DNA from 4 places in the Pseudomonas sp. NBRC 111131 genome. Region 1 is predicted to be linked to each of the others. Evidence: riboswitches for the same ligand, from Rfam matches in the RefSeq annotation. Region 1 holds a riboswitch; each other region holds the start of a gene.
The links. Region 1 has a riboswitch for cobalamin ahead of cobO (cob(I)yrinic acid a,c-diamide adenosyltransferase). Riboswitches for the same ligand answer to the same signal wherever they lie in the genome.
Positions count from the first base shown of each region.

Region 2: linked by a shared signal. The riboswitch ahead of APH34_RS13500 (TonB-dependent siderophore receptor) and the one ahead of cobO (cob(I)yrinic acid a,c-diamide adenosyltransferase) in region 1 are both predicted to bind cobalamin.
Region 3: linked by a shared signal. The riboswitch ahead of cobW (cobalamin biosynthesis protein CobW) and the one ahead of cobO (cob(I)yrinic acid a,c-diamide adenosyltransferase) in region 1 are both predicted to bind cobalamin.
Region 4: linked by a shared signal. The riboswitch ahead of APH34_RS02680 (ABC transporter ATP-binding protein) and the one ahead of cobO (cob(I)yrinic acid a,c-diamide adenosyltransferase) in region 1 are both predicted to bind cobalamin.

Region 1 covers NZ_BCBH01000005.1:196,255-200,995, forward strand. Annotated here, with positions in the region: gene cbiB (adenosylcobinamide-phosphate synthase CbiB) at 1-763, opposite strand, end outside; gene bluB (5,6-dimethylbenzimidazole synthase) at 760-1,410, opposite strand; gene APH34_RS07510 (cobyrinate a,c-diamide synthase) at 1,407-2,702, opposite strand; gene cobO (cob(I)yrinic acid a,c-diamide adenosyltransferase) at 2,699-3,310, opposite strand; cobalamin riboswitch at 3,432-3,653, opposite strand; gene APH34_RS07520 (hypothetical protein) at 3,808-4,386, shown strand; gene APH34_RS07525 (sorbosone dehydrogenase family protein) at 4,445-4,741, shown strand, end outside.
Region 2 covers NZ_BCBH01000012.1:68,694-73,434, forward strand. Annotated here, with positions in the region: gene APH34_RS13495 (ABC transporter substrate-binding protein) at 1-662, opposite strand, end outside; gene APH34_RS13500 (TonB-dependent siderophore receptor) at 970-3,099, opposite strand; cobalamin riboswitch at 3,209-3,415, opposite strand; gene APH34_RS13505 (ABC transporter ATP-binding protein) at 3,482-4,630, opposite strand; gene APH34_RS13510 (ABC transporter permease) at 4,650-4,741, opposite strand, start outside.
Region 3 covers NZ_BCBH01000002.1:57,199-61,939, reverse strand. Annotated here, with positions in the region: gene cobM (precorrin-4 C(11)-methyltransferase) at 1-594, opposite strand, end outside; gene APH34_RS02395 (cobalamin biosynthesis protein) at 627-1,037, opposite strand; gene APH34_RS02390 (CbtA family protein) at 1,037-1,726, opposite strand; gene APH34_RS02385 (CbtB-domain containing protein) at 1,736-1,921, opposite strand; cobalamin riboswitch at 2,022-2,246, opposite strand; cobalamin riboswitch at 2,314-2,523, shown strand; gene cobW (cobalamin biosynthesis protein CobW) at 2,623-3,690, shown strand; gene cobN (cobaltochelatase subunit CobN) at 3,694-4,741, shown strand, end outside.
Region 4 covers NZ_BCBH01000002.1:124,848-129,588, forward strand. Annotated here, with positions in the region: gene APH34_RS02670 (iron ABC transporter permease) at 1-247, opposite strand, end outside; gene APH34_RS02675 (ABC transporter substrate-binding protein) at 247-1,215, opposite strand; gene APH34_RS02680 (ABC transporter ATP-binding protein) at 1,212-1,997, opposite strand; cobalamin riboswitch at 2,169-2,376, opposite strand; gene choX (choline ABC transporter substrate-binding protein) at 2,600-3,535, shown strand; gene APH34_RS02690 (alpha/beta hydrolase) at 3,646-4,545, shown strand; gene betI (transcriptional regulator BetI) at 4,634-4,741, opposite strand, start outside.

The sequences.
Region 1 (4,741 bases):
ATACCGCCGGCCCGCCGAGCTCGACCCCCAGCGCTCCAGCGCCTGCCGCCATCACCGGCCCGGCGTTGGGGCTGTCCCACAAGGGCCCCTGCTTGCGCCAGCAGGCCAGCGCCAGGCGAGTCTTGCCCAGCAGCGCATAGGTCAGCGCCACCAGCCTGGCGGGAATATAGTTGAGCACATCGTCGATGCGCGCCGCGCACCAGCCGAAACGCTCGAAGCGTTCGTTGCGGTAGCCCCACATGGCATCCAACGTATTGCTCAGGCGATACAGCACCACGCCGGGCGCCCCCGCCACGATGAACCAGAATAACGCGGCGAACACTGCATCGCTGCCGTTCTCCAGTACCGACTCAGTCGCAGCCCTGGCCACGGCAGGCTCATCCAGCTCGCGGGTTTCACGGCTGACCAGAAAGCCGACGCGGCGGCGCGCCTCCTCCAGGTCGCCCTGGCGCAGGGCGCTGGCAACCGGCACCACGTGTTCACCCAGGCTGCGCAAACCCACGGCGCAATACAGCGCCAGCACGTCCACCAGCCAACCAATGTAGGGCAGCCAGGACAGAATCAGCGCCAGCAAGGTCAGGGGCACCACGGCCAGGAACCACGCGCTGACGCCGTGGCTGCGCCAGCCGCGCCCGCCCGCGTTCAGGCGCCGCTCCAGGCTCGACGCCAAGTTGCCAAAGGCCACCAAGGGATGGCGCCGTTGCGGCTCACCGAACAACGCATCCAAGGCCACCCCGGCCACGGTCAGCAACGCCACGCTCATGGGTGCTCTCCCCAGTGGTTTTCATAGAGCAGGTCGCTCAATGGCCGTTCCTCGGCCCAGTGTTCCATGACCAGCATCGGTGCTGGATAGAATGCAGTCACAGGCCCCAGGCACAGTATCGCCACCGGTTTGGCCCCCGCAGGCATACCCAGCAGCTCGCCCAGCGCCTGCGGATCGAACAGGGACACCCAGCCCAGACCCAACCCTTCGGCACGGGCCGCCAGCCAGAGGTTTTGTATGGCGCAGGCCAGCGAGGCAAGGTCCATTTCCGGCAGGGTCCGGCGGCCAAAAATGTGCGGTTCGCGGTTGTCCATCAGCGCCGCCACCAACAGTTCGGCACAGTCGTTGATGCCTTCGACCTTGAGCGTCATGAACGCATCGCTGCGCTCGCCCAGGGCGTGTGCCGTGCGTACGCGCTCCTGCTCGACCAATGCCTGAATGCGCCCGCGCAGGTCGCTCTGGGTAATGCGAATGAAACGCCAGGGCTGCATCAGGCCAACGCTGGGGGCCTGATGGGCTGCGCCGAGCAGGCGGCCCAGCAGGTCAGGGGCAACGGCACCACCGGCGAAGTGGCGCATGTCACGGCGCTCACCAATGGCTCGGTAGACGGCGGCGCGCTCGGCGTCACTGAAGGCATGTTCGCTCATGGTCGCAACAACGCCGCCGCCGCATCAGGGTTGGAAGGGAAATAAAAATGCACATACGAGGCTGTCAGGCGACCCCGGCGGTACACCGCTTCGTTGCCACGCCCACCATTGGGGCTCAGGCCGCGGGCGATGGGTTCGAGGGCGGTGCTGGTCAGCGAATGATGGTAGGTGTGCCCGCGCAGGGTGCCCTCCGGCAGCTCCACCGCTTGCAGTGCAAGGGCCGCCAGGCGCTTCTGCATAACGGCTTCGCCCGGCAGCAGGCCGAGCAGCTCGGCACGCTCACCGGCAACGTCGGTCAGGGCATCGAGCAGGTACAACATGCCGCCACATTCGGCCAGCAGAGGTTTGCCTGCGCCGTGGTGGGCGCGGATCGCCTGGCACATCGGCGTATTGGCCGCCAGTGCGTGGTGGTGCAGTTCAGGGTAACCGCCGGGCAGGTACAGGCTATCCACTGCTGGCAGCTCACGGTCGTGCAACGGTGAGAAGAATGCCAGTTGCGCGCCCAGGTTGCGCAGCAGGTCAAGGTTGGCGCCGTAGGTGAAGGCAAACGCCTCATCCTTCGCCACGCCAATGCGCACCCCGGCCAGCGGCGTGGCACACGGCTGCGGCTCGGCTTCGGCGAAGCCCACAGGGGGTGGCAAGGCTGCGTCGCAACTGTCCCCCAGCGCCTGCGCGGCGGCATCCAGGCGTGCATCCAGGTCGTTCAACTCACTGGCCTGTACCAGCCCCAGGTGGCGGCTGGGCAGCTCGATCCCACGCTCGCGCGACAGCCCGCCATACCAGCGCAAGCCTTCGGTCAGGCTACCCTCAAGCAGTTGAGCATGGCGCAGGCTACCCACCCGGTTGGCCAGTACACCGGCGAACGGCAGGTCAGGCTGGTAGCGCGCCAGCCCCAGGGCCAGCGCGCCGAACGTCTGGGCCATGGCGGTGCCATCAATCACCGCCAGCACCGGCACGCCGAAGTGGCGGGCCAGGTCGGCGCTCGAGGGCGTGCCGTCGAACAAACCCATCACCCCCTCGATGAGGATCAGATCGGCCTCGCCCGCCGCTTCCCACAACAGGCGACGGCTTTCCTGCGCGCCAATCATCCACAGGTCGAGTTGATAAACCGGCGCCCCACTCGCCCGCTCCAGGATCATTGGGTCGAGAAAGTCCGGCCCGCACTTGAACACCCGTACCTTGCGCCCCAGGTTGCGGTGCAGACGTGCCAGGGCCGCGGTAACGGTGGTCTTGCCCTGGCCGGAAGCCGGCGCGGCAATCAGTACGGCCGGACAATGTCGCGCGTGGCTCACAGTTCGACGCCCTTCTGCGCGCGGATGCCCGCCTGAAAGGCATGCTTGAGCATGCCCATCTCGGTGACGGTATCCGCCAGTTCGATCATTTCGGCCTTGGCCGCACGCCCCGTGACGATGACATGCTGCATGGGCGGACGCGCCTGGATATCCGAAAGTACCTGATCGAGGTCGAGGTAGCCGTGCTTCAGCGCAATGTTCAACTCATCGAGCACCACGAACTGTACGCTTGGGTCTTGCAGCAACTGCCGCGAAACCACCCAGGCCGCTTCGGCGGCGGCGATGTCACGCTGGCGGTCCTGGGTTTCCCAGGTGAAGCCCTCGCCCATCACGTGGTAACGCACCTGTTCGGGGAAGCGGCGGAAGAACAGCTCTTCGCCGGTACTGTTGCGCCCCTTGATGAACTGCACCACGCCGCACTGCATGCCGTGGCCCAAGGCGCGGGCCAGCATGCCGAACGCCGAACTGCTTTTGCCTTTGCCGTTGCCGGTCAGGACCAGCAGCAGCCCGCATTCGTTAGGGGAATTGGCGATACGCTCGTCGATGATCGCCTTCTTGCGCTGCATGCGCGCCAGGTGGCGTTCGTCGCGTTCGGTGGGTTCGCTCATGAAGGTTCTCCGCAGGCTGACGCCACGCGAAGAAGCGGCGACAGGTCGATAGACAGGCAGACGGGGAACGCGCAGGGGCCGTGGCCGGGATGCCACGGTGCACCGCGCATCACCCTCCGTGATGCCGTTGGCAGTGACAGGCCGGTCTCCGGGCTCGTGAGCGGGCCTTTGGCCCAAGCCTGCGCGCCTTCCCGGGTGCGTGCACCCAGTGGCCCTGCGCGGCCTTCGACTCACCTACCGTTGCGGGGGCAGCGCCGGGATCGCACCTTGTGGCGCCCACCGGCTTCCCAGTTTCACCCTGCCCAGACGGGGCTGGCAGGGCACCTGAAACACGCCGCGAAGGTTAGAGGGTTGCACCGGGAGCGTCAATCGAACAGGGCCGAATTAGCCCGTATCAATGGCCGATCCGTCAGCTTGTGCCACACTGACAGCAAGTGATATCACATGGCTATCACCGTAGCGCTGAACGCGATCATAACGATAAAGGAGAGCGCAGCATGCAAGGCCAACTCATCAACAACCCGCGCCTGGAGTTCCTCAGACCGGTACTGGAGCGCTGGGTCGATTGCATCGACCGCTTCAACCAGTACGCCGGTGATGCCGACGCCGCTTACTGGCATGGCGCCGCCGCCAACGCTGGCGTGCTCGCAGCGGCAGCGTGGCAGGCCGAACTGGCGGCGCTGCAGCAGTTTCCAAGCAAGAAACAACGGGACGAGGGCGAGCGCGAAGGGCGTTGCGACCTGGCAATCGTCAGCGCCGACGAGGCACTTTACCTGAGCATCGGCCAGCGCTGGCCAAAGCTTGCCCGACTGGACGCGGCCACCGCCCTGCAAGAAACCGCCGCTCAGGCCCGCCAGGTGGCCTACTCCAGCCAGCTGAAAGCCGGCGCGCTGTTCGTCAGCCCATGGAAGGCTGGCCAGCATGCCAGCCCAGAAGAACTGCAGGACTGGGTCGATGATTTACAGAAGCACTCCGCCTGCGCCATTGCCTGGTACTTCCCCTACGCGTACCGCAAGCTGCACAACGAATTGGGACACTATTTCCCCGGGGTAGCACTGCTGCTCAAGCAGGCCTGAACCACCGCCGTCAAACCACGCTCTGATCATTAAAGCGTAACGTTTGAGGGCGGCGAACATGAAACGCATCGGCATCGTCTTACCGTGGCTGTTCGGCGCCTGTCTGACAGGGTGTGGCGACACTGCCTTGCTGAGTGTGGATGACGGCAGCGGCACCTCGCCACAACTGCCCGCCCCCCACAAGACCTTGCTCCCAACGGTCAATATCGCCCCCGCCGTCGGCTGGCCGGGCGGTGCCAAGCCGAAAGCCGCCACCGGCCTGCAGGTGGTGGCCTTTGCCGACAAGCTCGACCATCCGCGCTGGCTCTACGTGCTGCCGAACGGTGACGTTCTGGTGGCTGAAACCAACGCCCCA
Region 2 (4,741 bases), on a different contig from region 1:
GGGTCCAGTTCCAGGTCGGCACTGGAGAACCAGAACGCCGCCGACGTGTTGCTCAGGTCCTTGCCGGCCAGCTGTTGCTTGGCGCTGATCAGGCGGGCTTCGAGGTCTGTGTTCAGGGCAGCGCCACGGTCCTGCACGTCAAAAATCTCGGCCAGCTGGCTGACGCTCTTGTAGATGCTCTGGACCTGAAACGCCTGCAGGCGGGTGCCATCGGCGCCCACCAGGTTGTCCTTGCCTTCGCAGTCCGAGGGCAACAGGTAAGTGGGGATGTTCAGTTCGTTGAACTGTTCGCGGGTACCCACCACGCCCTGAGCGCCAACCATCCACTCGAACTGCACGGCGACCAGTTGTGGGCGTTTGCCAACGACGGCCTCGAAGCTCGGGTCGTTGTCGGCCAGCCGCGGCACCTTGTCGTTCAACGTCTTGAATTCTGGCAGCACGTTGTTGAACCACAGCGAGGTGCCTGCCAGTTTGTCACCCAGCCCCAGGGCATAGAGCATTTCGGTGCTGGCCTGGCCGATGGTTACGACGCGCTGGGGGGCGTGGCCGAACGTCTGCGTTACGCCGCAGTTGGCGATAGTCAGCGGGTAGTGGGTGACAGCGGCATGGGCGATGCCGGTGAGGCTCAGGCCGGCGAGCAGGGTGACGAAACGGAGCAACATGCTGGGCGATCTCCTATCGGACAGTCACGGAAGGAACGCACGGACAGGCGTCGCCAAGCGCCCGCGCAAGGTGGGGGCAATACGGCTGGCCAATCCCGGACACCCCGCCGGTTGGTGAATGTAGGCCGGCAGGTCTCCTGACGGGTGCGTCTTGGCCTGGCTCCGCCTTTTTGATTCCGTGGTGGAAACCGGCGGGCCGCATGGTAGACCATCAGGCTGCCGGGTGAAACGCAAATTCAGAACATCGGCGCGGCGCCGAGTTTTGAGTTGTCAGCACCGGCCCTAGCGCCGGCGCTGACACTTCAAATCAAAAACTGTAATCCACCGTCGCGAAATAGGCGCGGGGCGTTCCCATGATCCATTGCTCGCCACTGAAGGCAGCCGCCACGTACTCGCGGTCGAACAGGTTGTTCACCTGCAATCCCAGCCGCACATCCGGCAACACCTGCCAGCCGATGTTGGCATCGACCACGGTGTACCCTGGCGCGCGCTGGGTGTTGGCGGTATTGGCGTAGCGCTCATCCACATAACGGGCGCCGATGCCAGCCTCGACCTGCTGGCCGAAGCCCTTGCTCAACCACAGGTTGGCGGTGCGCCGTGGCACGTTGGCCGGGCGGTTGCCGGCGCGGTCCTGCGGCACGCCGCCGACCATCTGGTCGAAGTCGTCGTACTTGGCGCGTACCACCGAGGCATTGGCCGAAACGTGCCACTGGTGCGCCAAGGCCAGTTCAAGTGTCGCCTCCAGGCCATCGGAGGTCTGTTGCCCGGCCTGCTGTTTTTCGTGGGTGACAGGGTCATCCACCAGCAGTTTTTTCTTGACGATGTGGTAGGCCGCCAGCGTCCATTCACCGCGCCCTTCCCAGAAACGCTGCTTGAGCCCCAGCTCGGTCTGCTTCGACTCGGTCAGGTCGTAGTTCATCTGCGTCGGGTTTAGGCTGATGAGGTTGTTCACCCCGTCCTCACTGGTGGAGTACTGGCCATACAGCGACACGTCATCGTTGACCGCGAACACCAGCCCGGCGCGCCAGTTGCCGCCTTGCAGGCTGCGGTCGCTACGGGTGTCGTTGGTGAGGTTGTCACGGTCGATGTGGTTCTGGTCGCGGCGTACACCGGTCACCAGCGACAGGCGCTCAGTCAGTTGCAGGCGGTTCTCGGCGAACAGGGCGAAGGTATGGGTGGTGGAGAGCGTCTGTGGGCGCAGTGGCGAATCACTGTGGAACCAACCTGGCGTTGGGTTCCATGGGTCGACATAGTCACCAGGCTCAGCATCGATGTACGGCGAGTTGCTGTCGACGTTGAAGCGAATCTTGTTGTACTCGGCACCGACCATCGTCCTGCTCGCCAGGCCGAACAGCGAATGGTCGAAGGTGAAGGTCTGGCGGTCGCCGATCTGTTCCTGGTTGTGCTTGATCTCCAGGTAACTGCCGCGCTGGAGTTGGCCCAGGTCGGCGTCCCAGCTGTAGTCCTCGGCATTGCGCCAGTGGCGGCGGCTCTTGATGTAGTAGAGCTGGTTGCTGGCGCTGAGCTGGTCGTTGAGGGTCCAGTCGGTGGTGAAGCGGGTCCATTCATCGTGGTAGCGCTGCACGTCGTTGTGGATGTTGAAGTTCTTCTTGCGCAGGCTGCTGCGGTAGTGGCCGTCGATCAGCGGCGTGCCGTAGTAGTTGGCCGGCTCGGCATCGCCGCGCTCATGGGCCAGGGTGAAGCTCAGGTCGTCGGTGGCGTCGAAACGCAGCGCGGCACTCAGGGCCAGGCTGCGTGAGTCGGTGCGGTCCACCCAGCCGTTGCCAGCCTGCTGGTTCAGGGTAACCCGGTAGCTCAGGCGCTCGCTGAGGCTGCCGCCGCTGTCCAGGCCCAGTTGCTGGCGGTCCCAGGAGCCGTAGCCCAGGCGCAGGTGGTTGTGAATGTCGCCGGTGAACGGTTTTTTCGGGATGACGTTGACCACCGCACCGGTGGCACCCTCGCCATACAGCACCGAGGCCGGGCCACGGATCACGTCGATGCGCTCGACCATCCAGGGGTCTACCGGGAAGGTCTGGGTACCGGCACCGGTGTACAGGCGTGCGCCATCGAACAGTGTCATCACCGAGCCATGTCCGTCAAAACCGCGAGCCGACAGGCCCGTGCCACCGTCACCCGGGGTGCCGGTGAAGGTGATGCCCGGCGAGCGGGTCACGGCATCCTGAACGGTGACGTTGTTGCGCTGCTGGATTTGTTCGGCCGTGATGCTGCTGGTGCTGGCCGGGGTTTCCAGGGCGCTGAGGTTCAGCCGTGAGCCAGCCTGGGTGGGCGTCGCAAGGTCGACTACCTGAGCATCGCGGGTGTCCGTAATGGCCGTGGAGGGGAGTGCCAGGACCGCCTTGTCGTGGTCGTCGGCCAAGGCCGGGAGGGTGACTGCCAGGCAGGCCGCCAGAGGGTGAAGCTTGAAGAAACGGGACATGTCTTTCCACTGTTGCAGGAATGAATGGATCCCGGTGGAGAACACGCAAAGGCACAACCACGCACGCAGGCGCGCACGCAGATACCGGCCTGCGCCCGCCCACCGCGGGTTGCCAAGTAACGCTTCAGGCCGGTCTCCGGGCTTGCGAGGGTCATGAGGCCTTCACCTTCCCATGCAGGTGCACAGTGGTGTATCGAAGGCATCGCTCGCTTACCGTTGCGGGGGCAGCGCCGGACTTGTCGTGAACCACGACGCACCGGCTTCCCGTTTCACCCTGCGCTCGGCGGCGCAGGACACCTGAAACTGGCGCGCATATGACCATTGGTCAGCGCGCACGTCAATGGGGTACGTAACAACACACAGGGTGCCGTATGTATGCCTGTCAGTGCGCACCCGCCCCCTTGCTCAGGTCACTCTGCGCCCATTGCGTGTAGATGCAGGCATCAGCCACTGCCCAGCGTACCTTCACGCTGGCCCCCGGCTGCATCGCCATGCCTGCCGCAGATAGCGCCTTGACGGTAAGCTCAGTACCGCCGGCGGTGAGCACATGGCAGGTCTGGCTTTCGCCCAGGAACAGCACTTCAGTGACCTTGGCACTGACTTCATTCCAGCCCGCTGGCAGCGGTTGGCGTGCGGCTTGCTCTGTGGTCAGGGCCAGGGCCTTTTCCGGGCGCACCATGATCAGTGCCTCCTGCCCGGTGGCCAGGCCCGCGGTCAGGCGGATCGCTACAGGCTGGCCTTCGAAGCTGGCCGCGCCATGGCTGCTGGCCTTGACCTGAAGGAAATTTGAGTTGCCCAGGAACGACGCAACGAAGGCATTGGGCGGATTCTGGTAGAGGTCGTAGCCGGTGCCGAGGCCGACGACCTTGCCGTGGCTGAAGATGGCGATGCGCTGGGACAGACGCATGGCCTCTTCCTGGTCGTGGGTCACATAGACGATGGTAATGCCCAGCCGACGGTGCAGTTGGCGCAGTTCGTCCTGCAGGTCCTCGCGCAGTTTCTTGTCCAGCGCGCCAAGCGGTTCGTCCATCAACAGGATACGTGGCTCATAGACCAATGCCCGGGCAATGGCCACGCGCTGTTGCTGGCCGCCAGACAGCTGCGCCGGCTTGCGATGGGCGAACGCCTCCAGTTGCACCAGCTTGAGCATGGCCTCGACCCGTTTGTGGGTTTCGCTGGCGCCCAACTTGCGGATGGCGAGCGGGAAGGCGATGTTGTCGCGCACATTCAGGTGCGGAAACAGCGAATAGCGTTGGAACACCATGCCAATGTCACGCTTGTGCGGTGGCACGTTTACCAGCGACTGGCCATCGACCAGGATTTCGCCGCTGCTTGGCGTCTCGAACCCGGCGAGCATCGACAGGGTGGTGGACTTGCCCGAGCCGCTGGAGCCGAGAAAGGTCAGGAACTCACCGTCCTGGATCTCTAGGTTGAGGTTGTCCACGGCGGTGAAGTCGCCGTAGTGCTTGTTCAACCCGCGAAGGCTGACCAGGGGTTTGTGGTGCGCGTTGTCTTTGATGACTGCACTCATTGTTGTTCTCTCCGGGTACTCAAGCGTTGGCGTCGGTACGCCGGCGCAAAGCGGCGGCCACGACCATGACAAGCAGCGACAGGCCGATCAGCAGCGTCGAGGCGACGGCAA
Region 3 (4,741 bases), on a different contig from region 1:
CCAGTCCTGGTCTGGCCAGGTGGCGCGATGAACCACGGCGATCGGGCAGTCACGACCGTAATGGACAAGCAACTCATCGACAATGCGCGCCAGGTGCTTGACCCCGAGGTGAATGGCCAATGTGGCGCCATGCCGGGCCAGGTCGCCCAGTTGCTCGCCCGCCGGCATGGGCGAGCTGTCGCCGTAACGGGTGAGGATGACCGTTTGTGCCACCTGCGGAAGTGTCAGCTCACAGCCGAGCAGCGCGGCGCTGGCGGCAGTGGCGGTAACCCCAGGGATGATCTGATAATCGATGGCCAGTTCGCGCAGGTGGCGGATCTGTTCGCCGATAGCGCCATACAGGCTAGGGTCACCACTGTGGACGCGGGCAACATCCTGGCCTTTTTCATGAGCCGCACGCATGGCGGCGATGATCTGTTCCAGGTGCAGTTCGGCACTGTTGATGACCGTCTCGGCCTGATGGCCTTCAAGCACCGCGGCAGGCACGAGGGACCCGGCATAGATGATCACCGGGCATTGGCGGATCAGGCGCTGGCCCTTGACCGTGATCAGTTCGGGGTCGCCGGGGCCGGCCCCGATGAAGTAGACCGTCATGGGAAATCCTTGCAGGTAAATAGAGGTAGCGATTATCCGCCGCAGGCGAGGGCGAGGGTAGCGGCGCCGAGCGATTGGCGCGGTACCAGCAGCATGGCGGTGCCGTGCGCGTGGTAGGCCATGGCCAATGCGGCGCTTTCGGCAACGCCCCAGCAACCTGTGTGGGCGTAGGCCACGGCAGAACGGTGACTGAGCATAGGCTCGAAGGTTTGCAACCGGCTGGGCTCGAATGCCACAAGCGGCAGATCGTGGAGCTTGGCCAGTTGCTGCAGGCCAGGCTCATCGGCTTTCAAGGCAATGCTGGCAATGCCACGCAAGGCACTGAGCGGTAAACCCTGCTGATTCAAAACCTGGCGCAGCACTGTGTCGAGGACCTCCAGCGGGCAGCCGCGTCGGCATCCGAAGCCGGCGTATAGCGCCGGCTGGGTGCATTCGCTGGCCATCAGGCCTGGCTGGAGCGGCGATACAGCCAGGCGCTGAGCAAGCCCAGGGCCAGCCAGAAAGCCGCGTTGGTGACCCATGAAGCGATCTTGAACTGGGTTTCCAGTGCCTCGGGAGCCAGGCTTTGGTGAACGTCTGGCTGTGGCGCGCCGATCACATGGGGCACGACCAGCAGAACCGCACCGAGTACCTTGAACAACCAATGCCGGGCGAACACCAACAGTGCCAGGCCGAGCGCAGTCGCGGCAGCGGTACCGATCCACCAGCTCTGTCGCTGGCCGAGGTCAGCGGCGGCGGTGCCTGGCAACTCCGGCGGCAGGCCAAGGGTGGGCGCGAGGCAAAACACGGCAAAACCGGCCAGGCCCCAGAGAGCGCCGGTGGTGACGCGGTTGGGTTCGCGCAGGCTGTACAAGGCTGCCAGGATCAGGGCAAAGCCGACCGCGACGACCAGATTACCGCCGGTGGTCGAAAGGATGCGCTGCCAGCCGTCTTCCGGCGACCAGGCTTCGTCGTTGTGCTCGTGGCCACCGGCCTCTTCGCCATGGCTGTGATGCTCGGCGGCCGGGGCTGCCGACTCATAGGTTTCCGCCTGGAGGATCAACGGTGCGACCCAGAAGCTTTGCAGCAGAGTCAACAACAGGGCTGCAAGCAGGCCGCTGAACCCGGCGGTGCGGGCAATGCGCTTGATCATGGGGCGGTCTCAGTGGCAGGGGAAGGCGGCGCTGTGACGGGTGTCGTGCGCGGCGTTATGCACCGCTTCGATGTGCGAGAAGCCGGCGAAATAGATCAGGCACAGGCCCAGCAGGCTGGCGCCGAAGGCAATAACCACGCGCTGGCTGAGGGTGACGGGGGTGGCGATGCTGTGTTTGGCGCTGGTGACGGGCATGTCGCGTTCCTCTACTTGCTTCTATTAAGGGGCAACGGGCAAGCGCGGCAGCCCCGGATGCGGATGGCCCAGGGGAATGCGACAGCGCCCGCCCACCGCGGGGTGTTCATAAGCGCCAGGCCGGTCTCCGGGCTTGCGAGGAAGAGCAGGGCTCTTGGAAAGCATCACCCTTCCCATGCCGGACGACGTGGCACAGTGGTCTGGACGCTTCGCTCGCTTACCGTTGCGGGGGCAGCACCGGCTCTGTCCGGCCCTGATCGAGGGCCTGCGACGCACCGGTTTCCCGTTTCACCCCCGTGGGGGCACCTGAACGCAAGGTGTAAGGAGAGCACGGGGGAGGGGTTGCGTCAATCGCAGCGCGCGCCAACAGTTGACCACCCGCCACCCCCCGCGTAGCCTTGCCGCTTCGAGGTTCTTCGGCCACGCCGAAGCTAAGACGGGAACGCGGTCCAAGCCGCGGCTGCCCCCGCAACTGTAAGCACCGACAACGGATCGACACTGCCACTGCGCCCTGGCGCGGGAAGGCGTCATCCGACCAGGCCTTGTTCGACCAGGCCGGGACGGTGCAAGCCAGGAGACCTGCCTCGAGACGATTTCGACTCTCAACCGGGCGGGGTGATCCGGTGGCGAACGAGCCCGGCCAGCCTGGCCTGCGGCTTTCGTCCCGCATGCCCGCGCCATCCTGCCAAGGGCAACGCGACATGAAAACACTGGCCAAGCTCCCCGTCACCATCGTTACCGGCTTCCTCGGCTCGGGCAAGACCACCTTGCTTCGGCACATGCTCGATAATGCCCAGGGCCGCCGTATTGCAGTGATCGTCAACGAGTTCGGTGAGCTCGGTATCGACGGTGAGATCCTCAAGCAGTGCAGCATCGGCTGTACTGAAGAAGAGGCCACTGGCCGAGTGTATGAGTTGGCCAACGGCTGCCTGTGCTGCACCGTGCAGGAAGAGTTCTTTCCGGTCATGCGGGAACTGGTTGCCCGGCGTGGCGACCTTGACCACATCCTGATCGAAACCAGCGGCCTGGCCCTGCCCAAGCCCCTGGTGCAAGCTTTCCAATGGCCAGAAATTCGCAATGCCTGCACCGTCGACGCCGTGATCACCGTTGTCGACAGCCCGGCCGTGGCCGCCGGTACCTTCGCCGCCTTCCCGGATCAGGTCGACGCGCAGCGCAAGCTTGACCCCAACCTGGACCATGAATCACCGCTGCACGAACTGTTCGCCGACCAGTTGGCCAGTGCCGACCTGGTGGTGCTCAACAAGGCCGACCTGATCGACGCCGAAGGCCTGGCCAAGGTGCGCGCCGAGGTTGCCGAAGAACTGCCGTCGGCGGTGAAGGTGATCGAGGCCAGCAGCGGCCGCCTGCCACTGGATGTGCTGTTGGGGGTCGGCGCGCAGTCCGAGGTACACATCGACGGCCGCCGTACCCACCATGATTCGCACCACGACGGCGACGATCATGACGACCATGACCATGATGCCTTCGATTCCATTTCCATCGACCTGCCCGAGGCCGACGAGGCCCTGCTGCTCGACGCCCTCACTCAGTTGGTCGTGGAGTTCGGCATTCTGCGCGCCAAGGGGTTTGCAGCGATCCCTGGCAAGCCGATGCGTCTGCTGATCCAAGGAGTAGGCACTCGGTTCGACAAGCACTTCGACCGCGCCTGGCGTGCCGACGAGCCGCGCATCACGCGCCTGGTGCTCATTGGTCAGGACCTGGACGCCGTGCAACTGGAAGCTCGCCTGCGCCACGCGCTGGGCGCCTGACCCATGCACCTGCTGCGGACCCAGCCCGGCGGCTTCGTGCCGGACGACAGCATCGCCGACCTCGGCCAGACACCCGCCGAGCTGGTGATTCTCTGCAGCGGCGACTCACACCTGGCGTTGCTTGCCGAAACCGCCGAGCAGTTGCCGGGTGATTTCCCCAGCCTGCGCCTGGCCAACCCGATGCAGGTGCAGAACCATGCCTCGGTCGACCTGTATGTCGACCAGGTGCTGCGCCATGCCAAGGTCATCCTGGTGTCGTTGCACGGCGGCGTCGGCTACTGGCGTTACGGTGTCGAACAACTGGTGGCGCTGGCATCGCGGGGTGTGCAACTGATTCTGGTGCCCGGTGACGACCGCCCAGACCCGGAGCTGACCGGGTTGGGCAGCGTCACCGGTGCGCCAGCCGAACGCCTCTGGCACTACCTGCGCCAAGGCGGCAAGGCCAATGCCGTGAACCTGTTCCACTGCCTGGCCAACCAATGGCTGGGCCGCGACTACCCGTGGGACGAGCCCCAGCCGCTGCCACGCACCGCCCTGTACCACCCGGCCAAGGCCAGTGCGGTGCTCGACGATTGGTATGGCCAGTGGCACCCGGACTTTCCCGTGGCGCCGCTGCTGTTCTACCGCTCTCACCTGCAGGCGGCCAATACGGCCTTCATCGACGTATTTTGCGAACGCCTGCAGGCGGCCGGGCTCAACCCGCTGCCCATTGCCGTCGCCAGCCTCAAGGAGCACGCCTGCCTGGAGCAGGTGGAGAGCTGGCTGGATGAGGTTGGTGCCGAGGTGCTGATCAACACCACCGGTTTTGCCCTGTCCAGCCCGGAGCGCCCCAATCTGCGGCCGTTCCGCCGTGACATCCCGGTGCTGCAGGCCATCTGTGCGCAGGACAATCAGCCCGGTTGGGAGGCCAGCGAGCAGGGGCTGGGTGCCCGCGACCTGGCCATGCACATCGTCCTGCCCGAGCTGGATGGGCGTATCATCACCCGCCCGGTGAGTTTCAAGGACATGGCGTGGCGTAGTGAGCGCAGCCAGTCCGATGTGGTCTGCTACC
Region 4 (4,741 bases), on a different contig from region 1:
CAAGCCCGGCGCCCACCAATGCACCGAGCACCACGCGCGGTGCGCGTATCAGCCAGACAATGTGTGCCTGGCTGGTGGTCCACTCACCCGGTACGGCAAAGCCCAATTGCTGGCCAACGATCCCTGCCACGCTGGCCAGCGGCACCGATGCCGGGCCGAAAGCCAGGGCGATGATGCAGGACGCCAGCAACCCGAAAGCCAGCAGAACGATGAGCCACCGATACCCGGTGGCAGTGCGCACGCCGATCACCGCGCCGCGCCCTGGAACAGCGGGGGGTGCAGCGCCCCGGCGAGTTTTTCGATCGCCTGGGCATTTTCGACGGAAGGTGTGACCTGCAGGTAGCTCAGCACTATGAAGCGCTGGTCGCGAATCGCTGGCACGTCTTGCAGCGCGGGCTGATGCAGCAGGAAATCACGTTTTTCCTGCCAACTGCGCGGGCCATAGTCGACGATCAGAATCACTTCTGGGTCGCGTTCCACCACGCTTTCCCAGTTCACCTGGGTCCAGCTGGCGCCGACATCATCCATCACGTTACGGCCACCCGCGGCGTCGATCAGGGCCTGGGGCATGCCCAGCCGCCCAGACGTGGTTGGCCGGTCTTCGCCACTGTCATAGAGAAACACCCGGGGCCGGGCCTGCACCTGCGCCACCCTTCGCTGGACCTCAGCGATACGGCTACGCATCCGGGCAATCAGCGTGTCGGCGCGGGACGTCACGGAAAAGATCCGCCCAAGGTTGCCCAGGTCGCGGTAAACATCATCGAGGCTGGCACGTTGCTGAGCCATGACCCATGAACAGGACTCGCTCAGTTCATACACCGGGATGCCGAACGGCGCCAGCGCAGCGGGCGTGACCGGGCCGCCAACGTGCATGCCGTAGTTCCAGCCGGCGAAGAACAAGTCGGCATCGGCCGCCAGCAACGTTTCGACAGAGGCAGACCGACGCGCCAGTTGCGGTACACCGTCCAGTGCCTGGTCGATCCACAGGTCACGGTGCTTGTTGCGGGTGAAGCCGGTATAACCGGCGATGCGATCGCGCAGACCCAGGTGCAGCAACATGGCCGTCATGTTGACGTCGTGCACCACTACCCGCTGCGGGGGCTTGCTGAACGACACGTCGCGCTCGCAGCTGCGCACGCTCAAGGGGTAGTCACTGGGCATCGCGGGCAACGCCCACACGACTGCCAACAGACCGATCAGGGTACGAAAACTCATGGCCGGGTGATCCAGGTAATGCGTGGATAGGGATGCAGCGGATGTGGATCGACCAGCGCCTCGACGCCAAATACCTGCTTGAGCAGGCTGCTGGTTAGTACCTGCTGTGGCGTACCACTGGCGACGATGCGCCCCGCCTCGATGACGTACAGCCGGTCACAAAAGGCTGCCGCCAGGTTCAGGTCATGAAAGCTGGCCAGAATACTCAGGCCCAGGCTCCTCAGGTGCTGGAGCAACGCCAGCTGGTAGCGTGGGTCAAGGTGATTGGTGGGCTCATCGAGGATCAGCAGCTCAGGCGCCTGCACCAGCGCGCGGGCCAATAGAACACGCTGCTTCTCACCCCCGGACAGCGTGGCAAAGGTGCGCTCGTGGTGTTCGCCCAAGCCGACTTGCGCAAGCGCCTGCACCACCTGCCGGGCATCTTCGGCGCTGTCGCCATCGAACAGGCCCTTGTGGGGCGTGCGCCCCATGGCAACCACGTCGCCAACACTCAAGCCGAACTCGTCGGGAAACTCCTGAAGGACCACCGCGATACGTTGTGCGCACCAGCGCGCGTTGCGTTGCCAGAGATCATCAGGGCCCAGGCTGACCCGCCCTGCAGCCGGGGCATTGGCGCGGTAGGCGCAGCGCAGCAGGCTGGTCTTGCCACTGCCGTTCGGGCCTATCAGGCCGACGAACTCGCCTCTGCTCACCTGCAGGTCAACGCCTTGCAGGAGCCGCCGCGGCTCACGACCCCGCTCATGGAGCACCCAATCCAGGCCCTCGATGCTAAGGCTGGCCATGCGGCTCATTTCCAGGGCGCCAGGGGGCACGCAGCAGCGTATTGAACAGCGAGTAACGGGACATGTCGTTCCACTTGAACAGGAATGAAAGAATCCCGGAGGGAACAACGCATAGGCTCATCGCAGGCGCATTCACCGACGAAAACCAGCCTGCGCCCGCCCACCGCGGGTGTGACAAACAATGCGTCAGGCCGGTCTCCGGGCTCGCGAGGGTCATGAGGCATCCACCTTCCCATGCCGTGGCACAGTGGTCTTTCGGATGCTTCGCTCGCATACCGTTGCGGGGGCAGCGCCGGACTGATCATCGATCGATGACGAACCGGCTTCCCGTTTCACCCCTTGCTCGGCGGCAAGGGACACCTGAAACAGGGGCGCAGATGACCATCAAAATGCCGCGGCGTCAACCGCTCGGTATGCGTGGGATGCCCGCGAGCACCGCGCAGCACCTCCCGATCACAACCATGTCGACAGCGTGCTAGTGCAGGTCGCCAGGGTGCGGATTTTGCTTGCAGGCTTTGCGTAACGTGAGCACCAGCCACCGCCACGGCGGCCATGACACAACAACGATAACCATTGCCATGAAGGCCTCGAGGGAATAAGTCATGAAGCTATCGATCACAACGGCCGCGTGTGCCGCGCTGCTCACCTTCGCCAGCGGCACCTGGGCCGCAGAGCCGGCAGCCTGTCAGACAGTACGCATGGGCGCGGTGAACTGGACCGACGTGGTCGCCAGCAGCGCGGTGGCACAAGCCCTGCTGGACGGGTTGGGCTACAAGGTCAAGCAGACCAGCGCCTCACAGCAGATCATCCTCGCCGGCATGGCCGAGAAGCGCCTCGATGTGTTCCTTGGCTACTGGCAACCGACCATGCAGGCCGTGGCCCAGCCCTACCTGGACAAACAGCAGATCGAGGTCATCAGCCCCGCGACCTTGGGGGATGCGCAGTCTACCTACGCGGTGCCCGCCTACGCCTATGAGGGCGGCTTGAAAACCTTCGCCGACATTGCCCGCTTTCGCGACAAGCTCAACAACCGGATCTACCTGATCGAGCCGGGCAGCGGCGCCAATCGCATCACCGCGCAGATGATTGCCGACAACACGTTCGGCCTGCAGGGCTTCCAGGCGGTGGAGTCCAGCGAGGCAGGCATGCTCACCGCGGTGAAGCGCGCCATCAAGCGCGAGCAGTGGGTGGTATTCGCTGGCTGGAAGCCTCACCCGATGAACCTGCAGATCGACATGAAGTACCTCTCTGGCAGCGACGGCGTGTTCGGCCCGGACGAAGGTGCCGCCACGGTTTCCATCATGACCGCTGCCGGCTACCAGCAGCAGTGCACAAATGTCGCCACGCTGTTGCACAATCTGCGGTTCAACAGCCTGCAAGTGAGCCAGGTGATGGCGCCGATCCTCGAGCGCAAGCCGCCGCTGGACGCCGCACGAGCGTGGCTCAAGGCCCACCCCGAGCAGGTCAGCGCCTGGCTCGCCGGGGTGACCCGCTTCGACGGCCAGCCGGCCGATGCCGCGCAGCTGGCCCTAAAGTGACGCACTGCCCCCCTTCCTGCGTGGCCCGCCGCGCAGGGCATTCAGATGCCAGCAGCCAGGAAACCAACGTGAACCCCGAAGCCATGGTCACCTATCCACTGTCTGCCGGCATGGCAGCCTTCATCGAACACACCCGCGCGTTCAGTACGGCCGACCCGTCCCTGGATGCGCAGCGTGCGGCCTACGCGCGCATGGCGGCAGCGTTCACCCCGGCATGCCCACCAGCGCTTGAGGTCCGGGATCTGGCCCTGGCCGGGCTCACGCCACTGCGCCTGTTCTATCCTGCCCGCTCAGCACCGGCCAGCGGCTGGCCCGCGGTGCTGTTCCTGCACGGCGGCGGCTGGATGCTCGGAGGGTTGGATTCGCACCGTTTCTTCTGCGCCGAGCTGGCCGCGCACTTGGGCCTGCTGGTGGTGGCGGTGGATTATCGCCTCGCGCCGGAACACCCCTTCCCCGCGGCGCTGCAGGACAGCCTGGCCGCCTGGCGTGCAGTGCGCGACGGGGCGTTAGGCACACCCATCGACCGCACACGCCTGGCGGTGGTGGGCGACAGCGCCGGTGGTAACCTGGCTGCAGCGCTGTGCCTGGCATTGCGCGATGCTGGCGAGGCACAGCCACGGGTACAGGCGTTGATCTACCCGGCCCTGGGCAACGACACCACCGCTTCACGGCGCGACTGCGCCGATGCCCCGCTGCTGTCCACTCAGGACCTGCTGGCGTGCCTGGACGCCTATCTGCCTCAACCCGCCCAGCAGCGCGATCCACTGGCCCTGCCGCTGTATGCCGACCCGCTTGCCGGCCTGGCTCCGGCGTTCATCGGCGTCGCCGAGTTCGACCCGCTGCGCGATGACGGCCTGCACTACGCCCAACGGCTGCGCCACGCTGGCGTGCCGGTGGATTACTTCCCGGGCCAGGGGCTGGTCCATGGGTGCCTGCGGGCGCGAGCCTTGCCCGAGGTCGAGCGGCTGTACGCGGCGCTGTTCAAGTCGCTGGCACAGCGCCTGGCATAGGCTGATTGCCAAACCGTCGCGCTATACCCTGATCGGCGCCTTTTCGGGGGGCAGCTCAGCGATGGCGAATGCGTGCGCCGGTCGCGGGTCACGCCGTGGCGGTTTGCAGGAACATCTGCGCGGTCATGATGCAGCACTTTTCTGCCTTTTTCGCGCTGAAGGCCTTATGGTCCAAGGCCCACTCCAGCCAGAAGCC